One region of the Dechloromonas denitrificans genome, then DNA from elsewhere that is predicted to be linked to it. Evidence: predicted binding sites of a transcription regulator. Region 1 holds the regulator's gene; the other holds the start of a gene.
What was found. Region 1 encodes FNR, which switches genes on or off when oxygen is low (the NO sensors DNR and NnrR bind a similar motif). Its sites were predicted from a motif close to TTGANCTAGNTCAA; they were not measured.
Positions count from the first base shown of each region.

Region 2: a site for FNR is predicted at 7,011-7,024, ahead of KI614_RS14830 (amine dehydrogenase large subunit). Genes of this name have one in related genera too.

Region 1 is NZ_CP075187.1:2,331,275-2,343,393, reverse strand. Features, by position in the region: gene rbbA (ribosome-associated ATPase/putative transporter RbbA) at 1-157, shown strand, start outside; gene KI614_RS11155 (ABC transporter permease) at 159-1,298, shown strand; gene KI614_RS11150 (hypothetical protein) at 1,398-2,111, shown strand; gene KI614_RS11145 (universal stress protein) at 2,157-2,600, opposite strand; gene KI614_RS11140 (MBL fold metallo-hydrolase) at 2,683-4,092, shown strand; gene KI614_RS11135 (PHA/PHB synthase family protein) at 4,144-5,874, shown strand; gene KI614_RS11130 (chemotaxis protein) at 5,967-6,590, shown strand; gene KI614_RS11125 (MBL fold metallo-hydrolase) at 6,608-7,348, shown strand; gene KI614_RS11120 (hemerythrin domain-containing protein) at 7,430-7,876, shown strand; gene KI614_RS11115 (DUF2249 domain-containing protein) at 7,873-8,097, shown strand; gene KI614_RS11110 (hypothetical protein) at 8,128-9,426, shown strand; gene KI614_RS11105 (SirB2 family protein) at 9,426-9,806, shown strand; gene fnr (fumarate/nitrate reduction transcriptional regulator Fnr) at 9,807-10,553, opposite strand; gene hemN (oxygen-independent coproporphyrinogen III oxidase) at 10,636-12,039, shown strand; gene KI614_RS11090 (sulfite exporter TauE/SafE family protein) at 12,106-12,119, shown strand, end outside.
Region 2 is NZ_CP075187.1:3,145,201-3,157,319, reverse strand. Features, by position in the region: gene fdnG (formate dehydrogenase-N subunit alpha) at 1-1,536, opposite strand, end outside; gene KI614_RS14855 (DsrE/DsrF/TusD sulfur relay family protein) at 1,711-2,064, opposite strand; gene KI614_RS14850 (PhnE/PtxC family ABC transporter permease) at 2,107-3,663, opposite strand; gene KI614_RS14845 (phosphonate ABC transporter ATP-binding protein) at 3,654-4,478, opposite strand; gene KI614_RS14840 (putative selenate ABC transporter substrate-binding protein) at 4,475-5,344, opposite strand; gene KI614_RS14835 (helix-turn-helix domain-containing protein) at 5,583-6,560, opposite strand; gene KI614_RS14830 (amine dehydrogenase large subunit) at 7,207-8,352, shown strand; gene KI614_RS14825 (MauE/DoxX family redox-associated membrane protein) at 8,352-8,903, shown strand; gene mauD (methylamine dehydrogenase accessory protein MauD) at 8,917-9,507, shown strand; gene KI614_RS14815 (methylamine dehydrogenase light chain) at 9,535-10,062, shown strand; gene KI614_RS14810 (c-type cytochrome) at 10,068-10,526, shown strand; gene KI614_RS14805 (c-type cytochrome) at 10,530-10,961, shown strand; gene KI614_RS14800 (DUF1329 domain-containing protein) at 11,016-12,119, shown strand, end outside.

The sequences.
Region 1 (12,119 bases):
GTTTTTCCCGGCCAGTTATTTTCTGGTGATCAGTCGCGGTGCCTTTACCAAGGCGCTGGGCATGCTTGACTTGCTGCCGCAGTTTGTCGCGCTGGCCGCTTTCATTCCCCTGCTCACCTTGCTTTCCGTGCTTTTGCTCAGGAAGCAGGAGAAATAGCATGCATGCGCTGCTGCACAGCCTGAGCAATATCTATCGTCTTGGCGTGAAAGAGCTGAAAAGCCTGTGGGCCGACAAGGTTTTGCTGGCGCTGATTGTCTGGGCTTTCAGCGGAGCGATTTATACCGCGGCAACCGGCGTCTCCCAAGAGTTACACAATGCCCCGCTGGCGGTCGTCGATGAGGACCATTCACCGCTGTCTCGACGCATTGTCGATGCTTTTTACCCGCCTTATTTCAGTACACCGCAGCAAACCACGCTGGCTGAACTGGATGCCGGCATGGATGCTGGGCGTTACTCGTTTTCACTGGTTATCCCGGCCAATTTCCAGCACGACATCCTGGCCGGTCGCCATCCGGAAATACAGTTGAATATCGATGCGACGATCATGGCCCAGGCGTTTATCGGTGCCAGCTACATCAAGAGCATCGCCCTCGGTGAAATCAGCGAATACCTGACCGGTACGCGGGAGGCCGGCGCAACGCCAATCAGGCTGACGACGCGGGTACGTTTCAATCCGAATCTGACCGGCGTGTGGTTCGGCGGCGTCATGGAGGTGATCAACAATGTGACCATGCTGACCATCATTCTCGTCGGTGCAGCATTCATCCGAGAAAGAGAACACGGCACCATCGAGCACTTGCTGGTCATGCCGCTGACTCCCTTTGAGATCATGATGGCCAAGATCTGGGCCAATGGCCTGGCCGTTCTGCTCGGGGCAAGCTTCGCCCTGATCGTGATGGTCGAACAAGTGCTCAAGGTGCCGATTGCCGGTTCGGTACCACTTTTTCTCACGGCGGCCGCCTGCTATCTCTTTGCGGCCGCCTCAATCGGTATTTTTCTCGGCACCCTGGCCCGTTCGATGCCGCAACTGGGTTTGTTGATCATCTTGTCGATCATCCCCTTGCTGATGCTGTCAGGCGGTATCACGCCGCGCGAAAGTATGCCGCAGCTGGTCCAGCATCTGATGCTGGCAGCACCGACGACTTACTTTGTCCGGCTGGCCCAGGGCATTTTGTATCGTGGCGCAGGTTTTGACGTTGTCTGGCGTGATCTGCTCGCGATGAGCCTGGTCGGCAGCTGTTTTTTTGCCGTTGCCTTGGTCCGCTTCCGCAAGGCCGTCAGCCAGACGCAAATCTGAATTGCATCAGAAAATGTTGATATGCATCATGGGCTTGATGCTGCCCAAAGGCGCACTATCGGCCCCGTGATTCGCCCTAATGGCGACACAATATGCGACATGATCTCCCTCAGATATATCTTCACGGCGGCCACGGTCGCCGCCTTTTTTGGCTCACTGCATGCCGCCGAACCTGCCGACCGGCAGTTCGAGGCCATGGCGCGTCTGTCCGAGCCAGAACTTCAGGCAAACATTGGCCGCGTGGTTGAAGTTGCCGTCGATCTGACGAATGCCGGCTTGAGTTTCGAGCCGGATGGCGATCGGGTCGAAGCGCGTTATCGCATGGCATTCAATCAGATTGCTGAGGGCTGGAGTTGGCAGCCCAATGTGAATCCTGCGGTCGACGACTACTATCGCTACAAATTCCTGCCGCTCCAGTCGGTACAGGTTGAACGTGGTGCTTATGCCTTTGAAGACAAGATCGGCGAAACGCAGAACATGAAGGTCAGTTGGCGCTACGACTACTTTCTGGCCTTTGCGAATCTCTACGATTTTTATCCGCGCAAAGTTGATGACGATGCCGGTTTCGTTGCAGATCTGCCGGCAAGCGCCAGCGAACATGTCGGCCTGATGGCGACGCTCAGTCTTGAAGCGCCACTGCTCAGCGAGAGCACTACCTTCTGGAAGGCAACATACAGCAGACCGACCGACTTTACGTTGAAAAAACGCTATCTGATCGGGCGGCTGACTTCACTCAGCTTTATCGATACACAAAGCGGCAAACTGCTCTGCCGTATCAAGCCTGAAGACAATGGGCGCTGTGTAATGCGCTGAGTCGACAGCGCGAGTCAGCCCTCTGGGGACTGACTCGCGGTTTGGTCAACGATAGACCAGCACCGGAACCTTCGAATGCGTCAGCACCTTGTTGGTTTCACTACCCAGCAAAAAGCCGCTGATCCCGCGTCGACCGTGGGATGCCATGAAAATCAGGTCACATCCTGAAGTTTCTGCCGCCTGAATGATGGCTTCGTAGGGAACATCGCTCGTTGCCGAGGTGATGCTGCATTCGACGCCATTTTCAGCACAGAACTTCTGCACTTCGCCCAGATATTCCGTGGCTTGCTGGTCAGCCATTTCGGCAAATTTTTCCGGCGTTGTCGGATCGATCAGCGCCCCTTCGCCAAAATAGGCGATCGGGTACTCCGGTTTGGCAAAAAAGACGGTTACCCGGGCACCAGCTTCCTTGGCAAAGGAAACAGCACGTTGTGCCGTGGCGCGCGAGAGTTCGGAACCGTCGGTTGGGACAAGAATATGTTTGAACATGGTCACCTCCTGAAACTGTGCAATGCCGTTGCATTCGGCCTTCTTGAGGTTCATGCTACGCCAAGTCAGGAGGAAATCAACCATGCGACTCGGTTTTCTGGGGGCGGCAGGCGAGGTCACCGGTTCCTGTTATCTGGTCGAGACAGGAAATACCCGCTTTCTCGTTGACTGCGGCATGTTTCAAGGGGGTCCGGAGGCTCGCCAGAAGAATCAGCGAGCCCTCAATTTCGGCTTCGATGTCCGCAAGATCGACTTTGTTTTGCTGACGCATGCCCACATCGATCATGCCGGATTGCTGCCTCGTCTCTCGATGCTGGGCTACAAGGGGCCGATTTACGCAACCCCGGCAACGATCGATCTGCTTGAGGTTTTGCTGCCCGATAGCGCCCATATCCAGGAAAAGGAGGCCGAGTGGCAGTTGCGCCACCGGCATCGTCGCGGCATGGGCGAGCGGGGTATTCCTGCGCCGCTCTATTCCGTTGCCCAGGCCTTGTCGGCACTTGAGCAGTTAAAGCCGGTGTCTTACGGTCAAACGTTCAATCCGGTCGAAACAGTTAACGTCGTTTTTCGTGATGCTGGCCACATCCTGGGTTCGGCCCAGCTTGAAATTACGGTTTCCGGTGAAGGTCGACCGCGGAAAATGATTTTTTCCGGCGATCTCGGTATGCCGGGGCGGCCGGTTCTCTGCGATCCTGCTCAACCGACCGAGGCGGATGTGCTGCTGGTCGAATCGACTTACGGCAACCGCATGCATCGTTCGATGATTGAAACGGAAGAGGAAATCGTCGATGCCTTCGAGCGTACACGCGCTGCGCACGGCAACCTGATCATTCCGGCTTTTGCGGTCGGGCGAACCCAGGAGTTGCTGTACATGCTGGCCGATCTGGTTCGACGCAAGCGGATCAGCCCGCTCAAGGTTTATGTCGATTCACCCATGGCCAGCAAGGCGACACATATCACGATGGCGCATCGTGAATTGCTCGATCCTGAAACGCGGGATCTGATCGACTGGCTTGGTTCGCATCCGGACAAAATGCACATTGAGTTCGTCTCCGATGCCGATCACTCCAAGGCGCTGAACGATATTCGCAGTGGTGCCGTGATTGTTTCTGCCAGCGGCATGTGTGAGGCCGGGCGCATCAAGTATCACCTGCGTGAAAATCTGCCACGCAGCGAATGTACGATCCTGATCACCGGATTTCAGGCGGCTGGCACTTTGGGGCGACGCTTGGTCGATGGCGCGCGACTGGTTCATATCTTTGGTCAGCCTGTTCCTGTCCGGGCCCGTATCTATACCGTCGGCGGACTTTCAGCTCATGCCGATCAGGGGGCATTGCTCGGCTGGCTGGGCGGTTTTCGTCATCCACCAGGGCAAACCTTCGTCGTCCATGGCGAGGCTGGTGCCTCGGCCGACCTGGCGCAAGCCATCAAGGATAAACTGGCTTGGTCAAACGTGCAGATGCCTCGTCCTGGCGAGTTCGTGACACTGTAATATGCATTCGGAAAATGAGAAAAGGTGAAGCAAATGGCGGGTAATGGAGCAATGCAACGCGGCGGGATCGATATCAACACACTGAGTCCGGCCGAGTCTGTCAGCAAGGCAATTGGTGCCGCACTTGATCCGTATGGCGTGACGACTTCGCTGCTGTCTGCCCAGATGGCGTGGATGATGCACCCTCAGGAGTTGACCCGTGCGGTCAACGCGCTGTCGAGCGATCTTTTCGCCTTGCAGTCCCATGTCTTGCGTCGCGCCATGGGGATTCCTTCCGAAGATGTGATCCAGCCGAATGCCGATGATGCCCGATTCAGCAAGCCGGTTTGGACTGACTCGGCCAGTTGGGACATTATCAAGGAGTGGTACCTGGCCTTCACTCACCGTTTGCAGGACATGTATTTCGAAACGCCCGGCCTGTCCGACAAGGAGCGTCGTCGGGCGGCGTTCTGGTTGCGCAAGTGGCTGAATATGGTGGCTCCGACCAATTTCTTCTGGCTCAATCCGGAGGCGATGGAGCGGGCTGTCGAAACCAATGGCGAGAGCCTGCGCCAGGGCTGGGAGAATTTCCAGCGGGATGCCAAGGCCAAGAATATCCTGATGGTCGAGCCGGATGCTTTTGTTGTCGGTAAGGACCTGGCAACCACGCCGGGCAAAGTGGTTTTCCGCAATCGCCTGCTTGAAGTCATCCATTACACGCCAACGACCGAGAAAGTCCGGGCGATGCCGATCGTCATTACGACGCCGTGGATCAACAAGTTCTACATCCTTGACCTGACGGCCAAGAAAAGCATGGTCAAGCATCTGACCGACCAGGGTTTTTCAGTCTTCATTACCAGTTGGAAAAATCCGACGCCGGAAATGTCGGATGTTCGTCTTGACGACTATCTGCTTGATGGCGTCAATGAAGCGGTTCGCGTGGCAACCGAGTTCTGCAAGGTGGAGAAAGTTCATCTCGTCGGTTACTGCATTGGCGGTACGCTGGTCAGCACTTACATGGCCTGGGCCAACAAGCGTTTTGCCCCAGGCAAGGTGCCTGTGGCGCACTGGACGCTATTCACCACCCTGACGGATTTCTCGCATCCAGGCGATATCGATGTCTTTATCGACGAAGCCTGCATCAATGCGCTGGAGGAATCGATGGCCAAGAAGGGCTATCTGGATGGTGCCGAAATGGCCAGTTCCTTCCGTCTTTTGCGCTCTAACAGCCTGATCTGGCATTACTGGGTCAAGAGCTATCTGCTTGGCGAGAAGCTGCCGCCATTCGACGTGCTGTTCTGGAACATGGATACGACGCGCATGCCGCAGGCCATGCATGCCTATTACCTGCGTGAAATGTACCTGCACAACAATCTGATCAAGCGCGACAAGCTGAATATCGCCGGAGAGTCGATCGATCTCGACCAGATCGTCCAGCCGCTTTACGCCGTCACGGCAGAAGATGACCATATTGCTCCGTGGAAGCAGTGCTACCGCATCCGCAAGTACATCAATGTCGCGGCGCCGGTCCGTTTCGTATTGTCTACCTCTGGCCATATCCTCGGTATTGTCAATCCGCCGGCCAATCCGCCCAAGCGGGCTTACTGGATTGCCGAGCCTGAGCGTAACGAGCATTGGGAGCACTGGATGGAGCGTGCCGAAAAGAAACCGGGAACCTGGTGGGATGACTGGACCGCATGGCTTGGCGAAAGAACCGGCGAACTGGTTGAAGCCTATCCGGCGGCCAGTCGCAAGTTCCCGTCTCTGGCCGATGCGCCCGGGACTTACGTTCTCGAAAAGTAGGTCCCGCTTTCTGTGAATCGACCGTGGGCTATGCGTCCACGGTACGAATTGGTACATTAGCCGCTGACTGGGGACTTCACGGTAGAACATAAATGACAGATGCCTTGATGGCAGTGAATGCCAAAACATCGCGGGCTGGTGCCGATCTTTTGCGCATCGTCCGGATCAATGAAGAAATCAAGCGGGTTGTCGGTGTTTCCTTCAAGATCAACATCATGGCACTGAATGCCATCTTCCTGGCCAAGCGGGCGGGAACGGCCGCACTTGGCTTCGGCGTCCTGTCAAATGAGCTGCGTGTGTTTTCCCAGGATCTGAGGACCTGCATGGAATCTCTTACCGGCCTGATTCACGGTTGTGTCGATGAGGTTTCGATCGTTCTCAAGGACATTCGTTTTACCCGGTTGTTGCGCCAGACCGATCAACTGACTGCCAATGGTTCCGTGGCGCCTGTCCTGCGCCAGCGGGAAATTGAAAACGATCAGCATGAGCGCCGCCTGAGCAGTTTGCGCAAGCAGTTGAAACGCGCGCTTGAAGATGCCTTCAGAATGGTTGAATTGGGCGGTGTACTGGCTAAATCGGCCAAAATTGAAGCCGCCTACGGGCAAAGTTTTGCCCCGGCGCTGGCTCAGGTTTCCGGTGAGTTTGACGGGATTGTCGAAGAAATTCGCGACTCACTCGAGTCGTTGCGCCGTTCGGCTTTTTTCACCGGACATTGAAATCAAGCGAGGGATCGATGAAAACAACAAAAACCATTTTCCAGGAAGGCAACCACAAATGGATTGCCATTGTCCGTGACCCCAACAAGCCCGGCTACATCATCGATACCAACGAGTATCTGGTGACACATGGCGGGCGCGGCCTGTTGCTTGATCCCGGTGGTGCAGAGGTCTTTCCTGCGGTTTTTTCGGCGTTGTCTACCGAATTCGACCCCTCCTTGCTGAGCGGTATTTTTGCCTCGCATCAGGACCCGGATATTTGTTCATCTCTGGCCTTGTGGCTCGAATTCAATCCCCAGATGCGCTGCTATGTCAGTTGGTTGTGGAGCAGCTTCATTCCGCATTTTGGCGGTACGGCGGAAACGTTTGTTGCAATTCCGGACGAGGGAATCGATATATCCCTCGAAGGGCTTCATCTTCAGGCTGTCCCTGCCCATTTCCTGCACTCGTCGGGAAATTTCCACCTGTATGACAAGATTGCCAAGATTCTCTTTTCCGGCGATGTCGGTGCAGCTTTGCTGCCGCCGTCAGAGGATGCCTTGTTCGTCGAGGATTTTGATAAGCACATCCGCCACGCCGAGGGTTTTCACCGGCGCTGGATGGGCTCGAATGAAGCCAAGCGCCGCTGGTGCGAGCGTGCCGCGAAAATGGAAATCGACATGTTGTGTCCGCAACATGGTGCGATCTACCGTGGCGCGGATGTGCAACGTTTCATCAATTGGTTTGACGAATTGCAGGTCGGTATTGTTGCCGCCTGATTTTTTGTGATTTGACGGCGGTCAAGGTGGCTGCGTAGTGCAGCCCCGAAAATGAAGCCATCCAAACGCCGTGAGTGAATCATGACCAGTATCCGCAGTTTTATGACCGATGATCATCGCCGCTGTGATGACCTGTTCGCCGAAGCCGAGCAAGCTGTAGCCAAAAAGGATTTCAATCTTGCTCAGGCCAGTTTCGGGCATTTTCGTTCTGCTGTGCTGGCGCATTTCGATACCGAAGAAAAAACCCTGTTTCCGACCTTCGAAGCCAAGACCGGAATGACCATGGGGCCGACCCAGGTGATGCGCATGGAACATGCACAGATGCGTTCCCTGCTCGACGAGGCGAATGCCTCTTTGGTAGCCGGCGAGGCCGAGGATTATCTCGGTCAGGCAGAAACCTTGCTGATCATGATGCAGCAGCACAATATGAAAGAAGAAAACATTCTCTACCCGATGTGTGATCAACACTTGTCGGCAGAGTTATCCGCCGTTCTTGAACGGCTTGAAGCAGAACTCTCAGAAGCATGACTCATCCTAAAACTCCTCATGTCGTTGATGCCAGGTTCATGGAGCCACCCGAGCCATTTGTCCAGACCATGGAAATGCTCGATACGCTGAAGGAAGGGGAAAAAATGCTCCTCCTTCTTTACCGCGAACCCCACCCGCTTTATAAGGTGCTGGCCCAGAATGGCCATTCGCACGAAACCGAACTGATGCCGGACGGCACATTCGAAATCCTCATCTGGTGAGGATTGACCGGTTTTTTTTCGGGGCTTTGAATGCAAGCACTGCTGGCCTTTGAAAATGCGCCGCCTTTGATGGCGCCTTTTCGTTTCTTTATCACGGCTCCCTTGTTTGGCGTGCTGGCCGGTCTGTTACTGATCGTAGAAGGACCTTCGCTGTTTTCCTCGCGCTGGATGCCGGGGACCTTGGCCGTAACGCATTTGTTGACCGTCGGCTTCATGCTGCAAGTCATGCTGGGGGCGCTGGTCCAGATTTTTCCTGTCGTGGCGGGGGCCAATCTGTGGCGCCCCTTGCGCCTCTCGGCCATGTTGCATATCGGGCTGACGCTGGGCGCTGGCCTGCTGGCTGGCGGCTTCTATTTCGGAAGCCCGCTGTTGCTCAGCGTTGCGGCCGGAGTGCTTTTGTTGACGGCTCTGCTGATCCTGGGAGCGACAACTCATGCCCTGATTGGTGTCCGCTCCACCAGCCCGACGATTCTTGGCTTGAAGCTTGCGCTGGCCGGGTTGGCCGGCGTGGTCGGACTTGGCGTGCTGATGGCTTGGGGGCTGGCTCATGGCTGGCCTTTGCCGCTGCCCGTGCTGGCGGATTTACATGCAGCCTGGGGGCTTGGGGCTTGGGCCGGAGTCCTGCTGGCAGCGATTGCTTATGTGGTTGTGCCGATGTTCCAGCTGACACCAGGTTATCCCGCACGTCCAGGCTGGCTTTTCCCGTGCTGCATGTTGCTCATCGTCCTGCTTTGGAGCGGTGCCGTATTTTTCGATATGCCGAACATGATCCGCGTTGTCCAGGGGATAACTGCATTGCTCGGACTGGCTTTTGCTGTGCTGACCCTGCGTCTTCAACTGAAGCGTCGGCGGGCGAGGGCTGACGCCACCTACCGGTATTGGCAAATCGGTTTAGCGGCCAGCATTTTTGCACTTTTGATGTTGTTGACCGCAGCAATGTGGCCGGCTGCTTCAGAAATCGATGGTTGGACCCTGTTTTTTGGCATTACATTACTTGCTGGCGGATTTGTCCCATTCATCATCGGGATGCTCTACAAGATTGTTCCATTCCTCGCTTGGCTTCACTTGCAGAACCAAGGGCAAGCCAAGGTGGTTGCGCCAAACATGAACAAGATCCTGTCTGATGTCGACATGCAGCGGCAGATGAAATGCTATGCACTGGCCGTGGTGCTTTTGCTTGGCGCTGTGCTTTTCCCGGAATGGCTGGCACGTCCCGCCGGGGTGGTTTTTGCAGTGGCCAATGGCTGGCTCGGATTTAATTTGAGCCTCGCCATTTCCCGCTATCGCAAGCATTCGGCTGAAATAGCGCTCAAGCTGGCGGCTCGGTGATGAGTTATCTGGCACTCAAGCACCTACACGTTACGTGCGTGCTGCTCAGCGGTCTTGGCTTTTGTCTGCGGGCAATCTGGATGCTTGCCGATTCGCCGTTACTGAAGCATCGCCTGGTCAGGCTGCTTCCCCATTTTGTCGACACGACCTTGCTCGGGAGTGCCGTGCTGCTGGCGATATTGAGTGGGCAATATCCATTGGCCAACAACTGGTTGACCGCGAAACTTCTCGGGCTGCTGGCTTATATCGTCTTTGGAACGTTTGCCCTCAAGCGGGGCAGGACAAAGGCGATTCGCGCCGTATTTCTGGTTTTTGCGCTGCTCGCCTACGCCTACATCATCAGTGTTGCGCTGACGCGTAATCCACTGCCTGGCTTGTAGTCAGTTGGGATGATGATTCATCAGGGCTTTCAGCCCGTTAACATTCAATATCCGGATATGTTTTTGCTGGACGGCGATATGGCCTTCTTCCTGGAACCGGGAGAAGGCCCGCGAAACCGTTTCGAGCTTGAGGCCGAGGTAGCTGCCGATTTCTTCGCGCGTCATGCGCAGATAAAACTCGGCGTGAGAAAAACCGCGTGCCGTGAAGCGCTGCGAGAGATTGAGCAGGAAGGCGGCCAGTCGCTCCTCGGCGCGCATGGTGCCGAGCAGCATCATGACGCCGTGGTCGCGGACGATTTCGCGGCTCATCACCTTGTGAAAATGGTGCTGCAAGGTATGGATTTCACGCGACAGGCTTTCCAGTTGCGAGAACGGAATGGCGCAGATTTCGCTGTCTTCGAGGGCGATCGCGTTGCAGGTGTGGTGTTCGGTGCTGATGCCGTCAAGTCCGAGCAACTCGCCAGCCATCTGGAACCCGGTCACCTGGTCCCGGCCATCTTCAAGCAGCACATCGGTTTTGAAGAAGCCGCTACGGATGGCGTAAATTGCATCGAATGTTTCACCGGCCCGGTAGAGGTGGTCGCCACGCTTGATGCGACGACGGGTCGAAACCAGGTCATCCAGGCGTTCGAGCTCGTTAATGTTGAGTCCGAAGGGCAGGCAGAGTTCGCGCAGATTGCAGTTCGAACACGCTGTCTTGATGACCGAAAGAGAAATTTCCTGTGAAGCTGTTTGTTGGGGCATCATCAACCTGCGTTCGCTTGATCCATGTCAACCATGATTTGGCACCATCCGAACATAATCCGTGCAACTCTTGGTGGTATGTTTAATGAATTTCGCAACTGAAAACCTCGTATTCGATCCTCAGATCATTCGCCGCTTCGACGTCAACGGCCCCCGCTACACTTCGTATCCGACGGCCGATCGTTTCGTCGAAGCTTTCGATTCTGACGCTGCCAAACTGTGGCTCGGCAAGCGCAACATCGGCGGTATCAGCCGTCCGCTGTCATTATACTTCCACATACCGTTCTGTAACACTATCTGCTATTACTGTGCCTGCAACAAGATCATTACCAAGGATCACGGGCGCAGCGCCAAATACCTGAAATACCTTGCCAAGGAGCTTGCCCTGCAGAGCGCCAGCCTGGACGGTCAGGACGGTGAGCATGAAGTGATCCAGCTGCATTGGGGTGGCGGTACGCCGACTTTCCTGTCGCATGACGAAATGCGGCAGTTGATGAGCGAGACCCGCAAGCATTTCAAGTTGCTCGATGGCGGTGAGTACTCGATCGAAGTTGATCCGCGCAAGGTCGACACGGCAACCGTGGCTTTGCTTGGCGAGCTGGGTTTCAACCGGATGAGTGTCGGTGTCCAGGACTTCGACGAACGTGTTCAGATTGCCGTTAATCGCGTCCAGACCGAAGAAGAAACGGCGAATGTGATCAATGCTGCGCGGGCCAACGGTTTCAAATCGGTTTCGGTCGATTTGATCTACGGTTTGCCGCACCAGTCGGTCATGGGTTTCAACCGGACACTGGAACGTGTTCTGGCGATGGATCCGGACCGCCTGTCGATCTACAACTATGCGCACATGCCCAGCCTGTTCAAGCCGCAGCGGCGGATTGCCGAACCGGATTTGCCCTCGGCCGATACCAAGCTGCAAATTCTGGCCCTGGCGATCAAGAAGCTGACTGAAGCCGGTTATGTCTTTATCGGCATGGATCATTTTGCCAAGCCGGATGATGAATTGGCCATTGCTCAGCGGCAGGGGCGCTTGCATCGCAATTTCCAGGGGTATTCAACCTACGCTGACTGCGACATGCTGTCCTTCGGTATTTCGTCGATCAGCAAGGTCGGACCAACCTACAGCCAGAACGTCAAGACGCTCGATGAGTACTACGATCGGCTCGACGAGCAGATGCTGCCGGTGTTCCGCGGTATTGAACTGAATGCAGACGATATTCTGCGTCGTTCGATCATTCAGGCGCTGATGTGTCACTTCGAGTTGTCCATCGAGAGTATCCAAAGCGCTCACCTGATTGATTTCCACAAATATTTCGCAGCCGAGCTGGAAGATATGCGCGAAATGGAGCGTGGCGGTCTGCTCAAGATCGAGCGCGACTGGATTACCGTCCTGCCGCCAGGACGCATGCTGGTTCGTGCCATCTCAATGGTCTTCGACCGTTATCTGCGCGCCGATCGCCAGCGGACGCGCTACTCGAAAGTCATCTGAGCACTGCGTTCAGCAGAGGCGGACAGGTTAAACTGTCCGCCTTGTTTTTTTGGATGTTGCGCAGCCATGCCTGATTCCGG
Region 2 (12,119 bases), 810 kb from region 1:
CCAGGACTTCATCAGGCTGGTCCACCATTTCGGGTAGTTCTGCATGAAGTTCATCTGGTTCGGCCGCATCGCTTTCGGCGTGCGTTTTTCCAGATAACTCTTGCGGTCAAGATCCGAATCCAGCGGTGCACCGAGGTAGCCCGGCAGTGCGTCGGAATAGAGGCACTGATCGGTGATGCCCTGAACGTTGGAGTGTCCGCGCAGCGCATTGATGCCGCCACCGGCCATGCCCATGTTGCCGAGCAACTGCTGGATGATCGCCATGCTGCGGATGTTCTGGGTGCCGACCGAGTGCTCGGTCCAGCCCAGCGCATACAGGTTGGTCATCGTCTTGTTGGGGGCGGCGGTCTCGGCGATGTATTCGCAGACCTTGAGGAAGGCTTCCTTGGGTGTCCCCGTGATCTTGGCCACGACATCCGGCGTGTACCGGGCGTAGTGCTTCTTCATGATCTGGAAGACGCAGTTCGGGTCTTGCAGGGTCTCATCGACCTTGGCGTAACCGTCCTTGTCGAACTGGTATTTCCAGGAATCCTTGTCGTAGGTGCGTTTCTCGGCGTTGTAGCCCGAGAACAGGCCGTCTTCCAGCCCGAAACGTTCATCGATCAGGAACGAGGCATTGGTGTAGTGCTTGACGTATTCGTGATGAATCTTGTCGTTCGACAACAGGTACTGGATGACGCCGCTCAGGAAGGCGATGTCGGAACCCGGACGAATCGGTGCGTAATAATCAGCGACGGATGCTGTACGGTTGAAGCGCGGGTCGACCACGACCAGCTTGGCCTTACGCTGCTTTTTTGCTTCGATCACCCACTTGAAGCCGCACGGGTGCGCTTCGGCAGGATTGCCGCCCATCACGAAAACAAGGTCGGTGTTCTTGATGTCAACCCAATGGTTGGTCATCGCGCCACGCCCAAAACTCGGAGCCAGACTGGCCACCGTGGGAGCGTGTCAAATACGGGCCTGGGTGTCGAAAGCGACGGAACCGAGACTGCGCAGAACCTTGTGAGTGATGTAACCGGATTCGTTGCTGGCCGATGAGCTGGCCAGGAAGCCGAAGGTGTTCCAGCGATTGACTGTGACCCCGGCCGCATTCTTGGGAATGAAGTTGGCATCGCGGTCAGCCTTCATCCGCTTGGCAATACGCTCAAAAGCCTCGTGCCAGGAAATGCGCTTCCATTCGTTGCTGCCCGGTTCGCGTACTTCCGGGAATTTCAGGCGGGTCGGGCTGTTGACCATGTCCATCAGGCCGGCGCCCTTGGGGCACAAGCTGCCACGGTTGACCGGATCGTCCGGATCGCCTTCGATATGAATGATCTTGCCCGGCGCATTCTTGGATTTGTCGCCGGTCGAGTAAATGAGTACGCCGCAGGACACCGAGCAGTACGGACAGTTGTTCCGTGTTTCGGTGGCGCGGGCGAGTTTATAGGTACGTACTTCCGCGAGGGCTGCTGTCGGTGAGAATCCCATCAGTGCGATGGACGACCCTCCCAGCCCGGCGGAGCAGACCCTGAAGAACTGCCGCCTGTTCATGTTCATTGAGTTTCCTCCTCATGCGACCCCATGTCGCAAGGGAAGATCTTTGCAATGAATGTGCCATTTGCCGTAAGTGCTTGAACTATCGGTAATCGCCCGCCTGTTGGTGGTGTGTGATGTGGGACATTTTGTCTGCCGGGCGGCGTGCCAGGACAAAATGTCCCACATCGCTTTTTGCTAGAAGGTAATGACCTTGTCCGCCTGCAGCGTCGCTTCGGCCAGTTCAACCAGCGTGCCGATAGCCGTGCCGGGAATCAGCGGCAACTCACCGAGGCCGCGGGCCAGCGCACAAGTCCGGCACAAACGGATATCGACACTCTGCGCAACCAAGCCTTCAACCATGCCCTGCAAACCGTTGCCGGTGCCGTCGATCTGGTTGGGCAAGCCGAGCACCGTGGCGTCGGACATCAGGAAAACGCGGATCGCCGGCTTGGCATCGTTGCCCGCCAATGCCGTGGCCAGGCGCAGCGCGGACAGGCAACGCTCGCTGCCGTAGGGGGCGGCGTTGATGATGATCAGGATGTTTTGCATGGCTTGCTTTCGTCTATCAGAAAAGCATGATAATAGCCTTGCTCAGCGCATTTTTTGCCGCAACCACGTACTGGCCTGATCGACGGCAATCGACAGTAAAAGCATGGCGATGATCACGGTCGACGCCTGGGCGTGGTGAAAAAGCGAAAGCTCGAAGTAGAGGAGTTGCCCAAGCCCGCCGGCGCCGACGAAGCCGAGGATGGCGGCCATGCGGATGTTCATTTCCCAGCGGTACAGCGTGTAGGCGATCAGTTGGGGCGCAGCGCCGGGCAGGGTGCCGTACAAAAAAGCGAGAAGGCCGGGCGTTCCGGCCAGGCGCAGCGCTGCTCCCGGTGCGGGTGGCGCGTTATCGAGTGCTTCGGCGTAGAGCCGGCCGAGCACGCCGGCGGTGTGCAGGGCCAGGGCCAGCGCGCCGGCAAAAGGACCGAGGCCGACGGCCAGTGCGGTGATCGTTGCCCAGACCAGTTCCGGCACCGAGCGCAGCGTGTTGAGCAGGAAACTGCATGGCGTGCGCCATTTGGGCAGGGCCAGGATCAGGCCGGCGATAGCGGCGAGCAGGGTGCCAACGACTGAAATGGCCAGCGTTTCCCAGATGCCTTTCGCTACTTTGCTCAACCAGTCGGTGGATAAGTCAGGCGGGAAGAAGCCGGCGATGAATTCGCCGATGCTGTGGGCGGCTTCCGCGGTCAACAGCGCTTTCAGGCCGATTTCCAGATAATTGAAACTGGCGACGATGCCAATGCCCAAGGCCACGCCAAGCAGGCTGCTGCGCCAGCCGAAGGGAGAGGCGCGATGGGCCGGCGGCGTGTCGAGCGCCCGGCGTAGCCAACCGGACAGGCCATCGGCCGAAAAAACGAGGAGCATGAAGGCGAGCAGGATGCTCGCTGCTTCGCCGCCGTTGAGCATTTTCATCGCCTGGTCCATCAGCTGGCCGAGGCCTCCGGCTCCGACGAAGCCCATGACGACCGAGGCTCGGATGGCGCATTCCCAGCGATAAACGGTGTACGAAGCGAGTTCCTTCGAGGCCTGTGGAATCAGGCCGTACAGAATGGCCAAGGGGCGGCTGGCACCGCTGCGCCGCAGGGCCAGGGCCGGGGCGGCATCGACTGATTCGAGAATCTCGGCGTAAACCTTGGCCAGCATACCGCCGTAGGTCAGGCCGAGGGCCAGCACGCCGGCCGCCGGACCAAGGCCGAAGACGCGCACGAAAACCAGCGCCCAGACCAGTTCCGGAATGCCGCGCAGGATGGTCAGCAGGCTGCGCGTGAGCGGGTTGAGCGTTGCGCGCTCGCGTCCGGCTGCGGTGGCCAGATAGCCCATCGGCACGGCGATCAGAAAGGCCAGCGCCATGCCGGCGGTGGCGATCGCCAAGGTTTCGAGTGTTGCCTTGGCCAGATAGCCGATGAATTCGGCACCGCTTTCCGGCGGCAGGAAGCCGGCCAGAAAATGGCCGATGACCTTGAGGTTGCCGGCATCGAACAGCAGGCCGGGTTTGACCTCGGCGGCCCGGAACAGCGGCCAGAGGATAGCCAGGGTAGCCAGCCCGCCGATCAGGCGCGGGCGTGCGGCCGGGTCACGGTCGGCGGGATTCAGCAGCATGCGGCGCGGGTGGCTGCATCGTTGGCTGCCTGCAACAGGAAATTCGGTTCGTGTGCCTGCACCGGGAGTTCTCCGCCTTCACTGGCGTACAACTCGTGGAGCAGCGGAATGCTGACTTCATCGGCCGGCAAGTCAAAGGCGATGCGTCCGGCCCGGACGCCGACAATCCGCGAAAAATTGCCGAGTGCCAGATCGACGGCGTGCAAGCTGGCGACCAAGGTGGCATTGCGCGCTTCGGCTTCGGCGATCAGCAGGCGGATGGTGGCCAGCGCCAGTGTCGGGTCGAGCGCTGAAACCGGCTCGTCGGCAAGGATCAGTTCAGGCTGCTGATAGAGCACGCGGGCGATGCCGACGCGCTGCAACTGCCCGCCGGAAAGTTGGTCGCAACGGGCGAACAGCTTGTCGGCCAGATCGACCTGGCCCAAGGCGGCGCGGGCACCGGGAATATCCTGCGGGTAGAGCAGCGAGGCGAGCGACTTCCAGGCCGGCCACTGCCCCAGCTTGCCGGCCAGAACCGCCGTGATGACCCGTTGCCGGCCGGGAATCGGTGGTGCTTGATGGACGGTGCCAAGGCGCGAGCGCAGGGCTTTGATTCCTGCGGTCGACGCTGACTCAAGGCCGAAATCGAGAACCTTTGCCGTCCCCGCTGTTGGCGCCAGCGCCGTGCCGAGCACCGAGAGCAGCGAAGTTTTGCCGGCGCCGGAAGGGCCGATCAGGGCGATATGCTCGCCCTGGCCGGCATTCAGCGTGATGCCGGAGAGTGCCGTAAAGCCATTGGCGTGGGTCAGCCCCACGCCGTTCAGGCAAAAACTCACTTCAGCAAGCCAGCGGCGTGCGCCGCCTTCTCGATGCCGTCGTAGTTCTCCTTCTTGGTCGGGATGAACTTGGCGGCACGTTGCAGGGCGAGGATTTCCTTGTGTTCCGGGTTGGCCGGGTCGAGCTTGAGGAAGGCGTCGGTCAGTTTCTTGACGACGACTGGGTCGAGGTCGCCGCGTACCGTCCAGTTGTAGTCGAAATAGGGCGGCGTGGTGGCGAAGACGCGGACCTTGTCGGTGTCGACCTTCTTGGCCTCGACCAGCTTGTCCCACACCGAGGCGTTGAGCACGCCGGCTTCGGCCTTGCCGGCGGCAACGAAGGCGACGGTGGCGTCATGCGCGCCGGAGAAGGCGACGTTCTTGAAATCCTTTTCCGGATTGAGGCCGGCCTGCTGGATGAAGAAGCGCGGCATCAAGCTGCCCGAGGTCGACGATGGCGCGCCGAAGGCGAAGGTCTTGCCCTTGAGGTCGGCCAAGCCCTTGATCGCCGGATCGGCGGTGATGAATTTGGAGGTGAACTTGGCATCTTCCTCGCGCTGGGCGATGGGAATGGCCGTGCCGTTGGTGCGGATCTTGGCCTGCACGAACGTGAAGCCGCCGAGCCAGGCGAGGTCGATCTTTTTGGTGGCCAGCGATTCGACCACCGCGGCGTAATCGGAAACCGGCGTAAACACGACCTTCATGCCGGTTTGCGCTTCAAGGTATTTGCCGAGCGGGGCGAATTTGCGTTGCAGTTCGGTCGGTGCTTCGTCGGGAATGGCCGAAACGCGCAGGACGGCATCGTTGGCAAACGCCGGCAGGGCGGCAATGGCGGCGCAAGTAAACGCGCCCTTGAGCGCCAGGCGGCGCAGGGTGGAAAACGTCATTGATAACTCCGATTTTTACAGCAACCACCACCGAGCGGATGTCACGGCAGCTTACAAAGCGCCGAAGCGCCACCTTTCAAATGCGGTACTCAGACCGCGTGCGGCATTTTAACCGCGAAGGTGCATTGCAAAATCAATGCCAGTACTTTGATGCCTGATTAGGGGTGGTTTTTTGTCTGCTTGCCGGCTTGCGGCTGCGACATTTTGTCCGGCAGGGCCAGAATGTCCGGCCGGCGCTTCAGTTGCGCCAGTGGCGAGCCGTATCCGACGGCAGTTCGCCGAACAGGGCACGATACTCGGCGGCGAAGCGCGGTAAATGCCAGAAGCCCCATTTGCCGGCGATGTCACGAATCTGGGTGTGCGACGGCATGGGCTGGCGCAGTTCGCGGCGCACGCCGTTGAGGCGCAGCGAACGCAGGTAGTGCACCGGGTTGGTGTCTAGCACTTCCTGAAAGCAGTAGTTGAGCATGCGCCGGCTGATGTTCAGCTTCTGGCACAGGTCGGCGACGGTGATCGGTTCTGATGTGTTTGACAGCGCGTAATCGGTCGCTTCCTTGACAACGTGGCAGCGTCCCTTGAACGAGCGGGTTGGCAAGGGGGCGTGGCTGGAGGCGTGCAGGACTTCGGCCAGGTGTCCGATCACGGCGGAGCTCATGGCACGCTGTACCTGCGGGTAGCGGAGCAGGGCGGGTTCAAAACTGGCCGGATCGAAAATCGACAGCAGGCAACTGCGCAATTCGTTGATCAATTGGGGTTCGGCCACCATGACGGTCGGTGCTTTGGGGAACACGTGGCGCAACTGGTCCTGCGCCTCGGGATGCATGGCGTCCAGCAGGGTCGTTTCTGGAATGGCCAGTGCCACGACATCGAAATGTTCCGGTGAGGTCAGCGAAAATTCCTGGTCGCTGTGGAATGTGAGCATTGAATCGTGGGTCAGGACCTGGCGGGCAAACAGGCCGGTACCTTTCATGCTGACCGGGATGCCGACGACGAAACAGCCATTCCACGAGCTGCCGCTTTGCGAGACCGAACGATTGGTCGTTTCGCGAAATATCTGCAGCCCCTTGAAACGCAGGTCGACAACCTTGCCTTCGAAGTTGCCGGGCGATAACTGATCGTAGACCTGGTCCCAGTCTTTCAGCGCTTCGGCGTGCTCATCCGAGTCGCGTGTAATGCGATTTTGAAACGAGTATTGGGTGGCGGCGCTGTGGGGCATACAAAGACACTTTCAGTCATCGGGCTGTTCAGTACGATCAACTGGCAGATCGAACACTATGCCCTTAAGGATAGTAGAGAAATTTCGTTTAGTGGAATCAATCTTGAATAGTGACAATCTGATTTTTCCGATTCCGGATATTCAGGATTTGCTGTTGATCGATTTGGCGCCTGGTTTACAGGCCGGATTGGTGCGTTGAGAAATGCAAGTGCACCAGATTTGGCAGTTGAAAATCACCTTTCATTTTAAATTTATATTTAAAAATCATTAGGTTAGTGGTGTTCGTGTTTGATGGTTGGCGGTTCTGCCGCGGATTGCCCAGTATTTTCAGCACAAGCTGTGCCAATTGCCCTGGCAGCGATTGACTCAGTGTTTTAGTCGGTTATTTGCCAGGTACCTGGATGGCCTGATCCGAGTGTCGCTTCAGGTCATTTTTTGGTCGGCCCGGCTTTGTCTCAGGTCAAGAATTTGATCTTTGAAGTGACGACTTTTCCGATTCCGGATACTGCATAGCCAGTTTCCGGGATTTCGGTTCCGATTTCGGATACCGCCTTCCTTCTCCCCGAGACAACAATTTGAGCCATCCGCCAGAGCATCAATTTGCTCCGGTTCCGGTCCAGATTCGATAACAAAAAGGAGGTCGCTGGTGATACCCAAGAGAGCAGTTCTACTTTCCCTGCTGGCAGCGCTGGGGGCTGCGCTACCCGCGCATGCCGAGTTGCCGGTCGATGAGATCACGGTCGGCAAACTGGCGCCGGCCCATCCCTACCGCCTGTACTACACCGATGTCGCATTACCGCATCTGGCCGATGGCAAGCTGACGGTGATCGACGGGCGCACCCTGAAGGTCGAGGGCATGGTGTCTACCGGCATGTTTGCCCAGACCACCTTGTCGCCGGACCGCAGTGAGCTCTATGCGGTGACGACGTACTACAGCAAGTTGAATCGTGGCGAACGGATCGAGGAAATCCTCGTGTATGACGCCAAGACCCTGGCGCTCAAGGAAGAAATTCCTTACTCCGCGCGTCATGCCCAGGCATTGCCTTATCGCGGCACCTTGCGGACCTCGGCCGATGGGCGCTTCATCATCGTCCAGAACGCCACGCCGGCGACTTCGGTCAGTATCGTCAATCGCCAGACCGGCAAGCAGGTCAGCGAAATCCAGACGCCGGGCTGCTACATCGTCTATCCGGCGCAGACCGCCAACCGTTTCTCGACCTTGTGCGGCGACGGCACGATGCTGACCATTTCGCTGGATAACGACGGCAATCCGGTCGGTAAGAAGAAGAGCGTCAAGTTCTTCGATCCGGATGAGGATGCGCTGTTCGTTTCGGCTGCGCAGGAAGGCGACAACTACCATTTTGTCTCCTACAAGGGCAATGCGGTGACCGTCAATGTCGGTGGCGAAGCCGCGGTTCCGGGGACATTCTGGAAACTGGGCAACGACGCCGATGTGAAAAAAGGCTGGCGTCCCGGCGGTTACCAGCCGGTCGCCCTGCACCAGGCCAGCGGCACGCTGTATGTCGGCATGCACCCCAAGGGCTTTGAAGGCAGCCACAAGGAAGGGGCGCGTGAAATCTGGGTCTACGACCTGGCCTCCAAGACGCGTGTCAGCCGTACCAAAACCACCCCGGCAACCGGGCTGGCGGTCAGTCAGGGCGATGCGCCGCGCGTCTTTGCCTTCGATAGCGCCAAAGCCGGTGTTGCCGCTTTCGACGGCGGTCGCAAGTTGAAGCCGGTCGGTGCTGCCGTTGGTTTTGGCGACACCCCGACGCAACTGGAAGTGCAGTGATGGAAACCATTCTCTCCCTGTTTTCCGATCCGGTGGTGACACGGGCGCTCGGGGCGACCTTGTCGGTGGTCCTGCTGGTCGGCGCCTGGCACAAGTTGAAAGACCCGCTGGTGTTTTCGGCAGCAGTCGACAACTACCGTCTGGTGCCCGAACGCCTCTCGCCGTTGGTGGCCGGTGTGCTGCCCATCGTCGAGCTAGCCGCCGGCGGCTTGCTACTCTTCCCGGAAATGGCCTTCATCGGTGGTCTGCTCGCCTTGCTGTTGCTGGCAACGGTGACCTCGGCAGTGGCCATCAATGTCCTGCGCGGCCATACCAAGATCGACTGCGGTTGCGGCGGCTTGTCCGGCCAGCCGCTGTCCTGGGCACTGGTCGTGCGCAACGGCCTGCTGATGGGCATGGTCGCCCTGGCCATGCAGGAAGGCGTTGCCCGCACGCTGGTCTGGGCCGATTACCTGACGGTCGGTGGTGCCGTACTCGCTCTGGTCGGTATTTATGTCTCGGCCAATCAACTGATGACCAACGCCCCGCTGGCGCTGGCTGTTCGCAAATAGAAAAGGAAATGCCATGAACGAAGCAATGCTTGTTTCCAATGTTTTTCTCTGGGCCGTGGTCCTTGGTCTGGTTGTCGTCGTGCTCGCCCTGGCTCGCCAGATCGGCATTCTCTACGAGCGTGTCGCGCCGATGGGGGCGCTGATGATGGATCAGGGGCCGAAAGTCGGCGAAGTCGCTCCGGCCTTCACGCTGGATTCGATTGGTGGCGGCAAGCTGAGCGTCGGAGGCCATACCGGCCGCAGCCAGTTGCTCTTCTTCCTCTCGCCAACCTGCCCGGTGTGCAAGAAATTGTTGCCGGTTCTCAAGTCGATCCAGAACGTCGAAAAGGGCTGGCTCGATGTGGCGCTGGCCAGTGACGGCGACCTGCCGGAACACGCCGAGTTCTACCGCAAGGCCGACCTGAAGAGCTTCCCCTATGCCTTGTCGACCGACCTGGGCATGACCTACCGCATTTCCAAGCTGCCCTACGCCGTACTGATCGGCGAAGACGGTCGCATTCGCGGCAAGGGCCTGGTCAATTCCCGCGAGCAGCTGGAAAGCCTCTTTACCGCCAAGGAAGCCGGGGTGGCTTCGATCCAGGAATTCATCGATCAGCGCGCCTGATCGATACCGAACACAAGGAGAACAAACGTGAAATGGCTAGATGATTTCTTCGAGCGCAAGACCCGCCGTGTCGCCCAGTCGGCTTCCCGCCGCAGCGCGCTGGTCAAGGTCGGCAAGCTCTTCGTCGGTACCGCATTCATTCTGCCGGTGCTGCCTTTCGACCGCATGATGCCGACGGCGCATGCCGGCGAAAACAAAAAGGCGGTTGAGGACGACACCAGCTGCGACTACTGGCGCTACTGCGCCCTGGACGGCTTCCTTTGTACCTGCTGCGGCGGGACGATTTCGAGCTGCCCGCCGGGCACCGAGATTTCCAAGGTGACCTGGGTCGGTACCTGCCGCAATCCGGGTGATGGCAAGGATTACCTGATCAGTTACAACGATTGCTGCGGTGTCACGATGTGCGGCCGTTGCGCCTGCAACCGCAATGAGCGTGAGCGTCCGGGTTATCGCCTCGGGGTCCATAACGACATCAATTGGTGCATGGCCAACGGCAGCAATGCCTACCATTGCACGGTCGCCGCCATCGTTGGCGTCGGCGAGCAACGAGGCTGATCCCGATGCGCCAACTGCTCTCCGCCGCCCTCCTGGTTCTTGCTGCGGCTCCCCTGTCGGCTCAGGACAAGGCAGGGGCCGGGCTCTACGCTACGCACTGCGTCGCCTGCCATCAGGTGGAAGCAGTTGGTGCCCCCGGGGTCGCTCCGCCGCTGGCCGGCAATATCGGTCGCCATGCGAGCACCGCCGAGGGCCGGGCCTATCTGGCCCGCGTTCCACTGACCGGCATGGTCGGGGCGATCAATGTCGGCGGTGTGCGCTACACCGGCAACATGCCGTCTTTCGCCAAGTTGTCGGATGGTGAAATTGCCAGCGTCCTGACTCATGTCCTCGGTAGTTACGAGGCGGTCGGCGATCTCGGCTGGTTGACGCCGGAGTTTGTCGCCGCTGTTCGCCAGGCCGGTGGGACACCGAACGAAACTCACAAACTGCGCAGCCGTTTGCCGGCTGCGAGCGGAGGTTGAGGCATGCGAAAAACCATCTTGTTGCTGGCGCTGGGTCTGTTTGTCGGCCCGTTGTCGGCGAATGACGCAGGTTCGCCGCGCATGAATTTCATGTTGCATTGCTCTGGCTGCCACGGCCAGGACGCCACCGGCAGCCCGGGGGCGGGAGTGCCGAGCATGCGTGGGGCGCTCGGCCATTTTCTCAAGGTGGAAGGTGGTCGGCAGTTTCTGATCCAGGTACCGGGGACGGCCCAGTCGGCACTCAACGACGGCCAGACGGCCGAGTTGATGAACTGGATTCTCAAGACCTTCAGCAAGAACGAAATGCCGGCTGCTACGCCGCCTTATACCCAGCGGGAAGTGGCGCAGTTGCGGGCGAATCCATTGGCTGATGTCGCGGCCGAGCGGGAGGCAATCATCAAACGTTTGCAGGCGCAGGGCATTGCCATCGACTGAGTTCGGTCGGCGGCTTCGGGGTGATTCATGTATTTCGAGAGAAGGGAATCAAAAATGAACAAGACCAACAGAGTAAAACCGCTGTTCACGCTGCTTGTCGGCGTGTTCGGCATCGCGGTGACGGCCTGTGCTGCGGTCAACGAGCAGGAAGCGGCACAATTGGGCAAGGAACTGACGCCGGTCGGGGCTGAACGGGCCGGCAACAAGGATGGCACGATCCCGAAATGGGAGGGCGGCTTGCCCAAGGGCAAGCACAAGCTGGGCGATGCGCGGGTCGATCCGTTTGCGGCGGAAAAGCCGCTGTATTCGATTGATGCGAGTAACGTCGATAAATACAAGGACAAGCTCTCGGCCGGCCAGATCGAACTAATCAAGACACGCAAGGGCTACCGGATGGATATCTATCCGACGCATCGCAGCTGCGGCTACCCGGAGTCGGTCTACGGTCAAACCCGGATCAACGCGACCACGGCCAAGCTGACTGGCGACGGCAAGGACAATCTGGCACAGGCCGTCGGCGGCGGCTTTCCGTTCGCTATTCCGAAAAATGGCGCCGAGGCGGTATGGAATCATCGTCTGCGCTGGCAGGGCGAAGGTCGCTTCGAGTATTACCAGACCAACTTCATTAATCCGGATGGCAGCTTTTACGGCCTGGCCCAGGATCAGGTCGTGATGACGCCGTTTGCGTCGGCCAAGGCCAAGTCGATCGAGGATGTCGGCGGTTTCCAGATGAAGCTGCTCAATCTGGCGACGGCGCCGGCCTCGCGGACTGGCGAGATCATTCTGGCGCATTACTTCCTCAGCAAGTCGAATGATGCCTGGATGTATTTTCCGGGACAGCGTCGTGTCCGTCGCCTGCCGGCTTTTGAGTACGACAACCCGATCCCCGGTTACGAAAACCTCGAAACGGCCGATCAATACCCGATGTTCGCCGGGGCGCTCGACCGCTACGACTGGAAACTGGTCGGCAAGCAGGAAATGTATGTGCCGTACAACAGCTTCAAATTTGTCGCCAAACGCAAGTTGTCCGAGGTCTTTGAAGGCATGTATCCGAAGCGTGACCTGATGCGCTACGAACTGCACCGCGTCTGGAAGGTGGAAGCAACGGTCAAGCAGGGCATGCGCCACATGTTTGCCAAACGCACCTTCTATATCGAC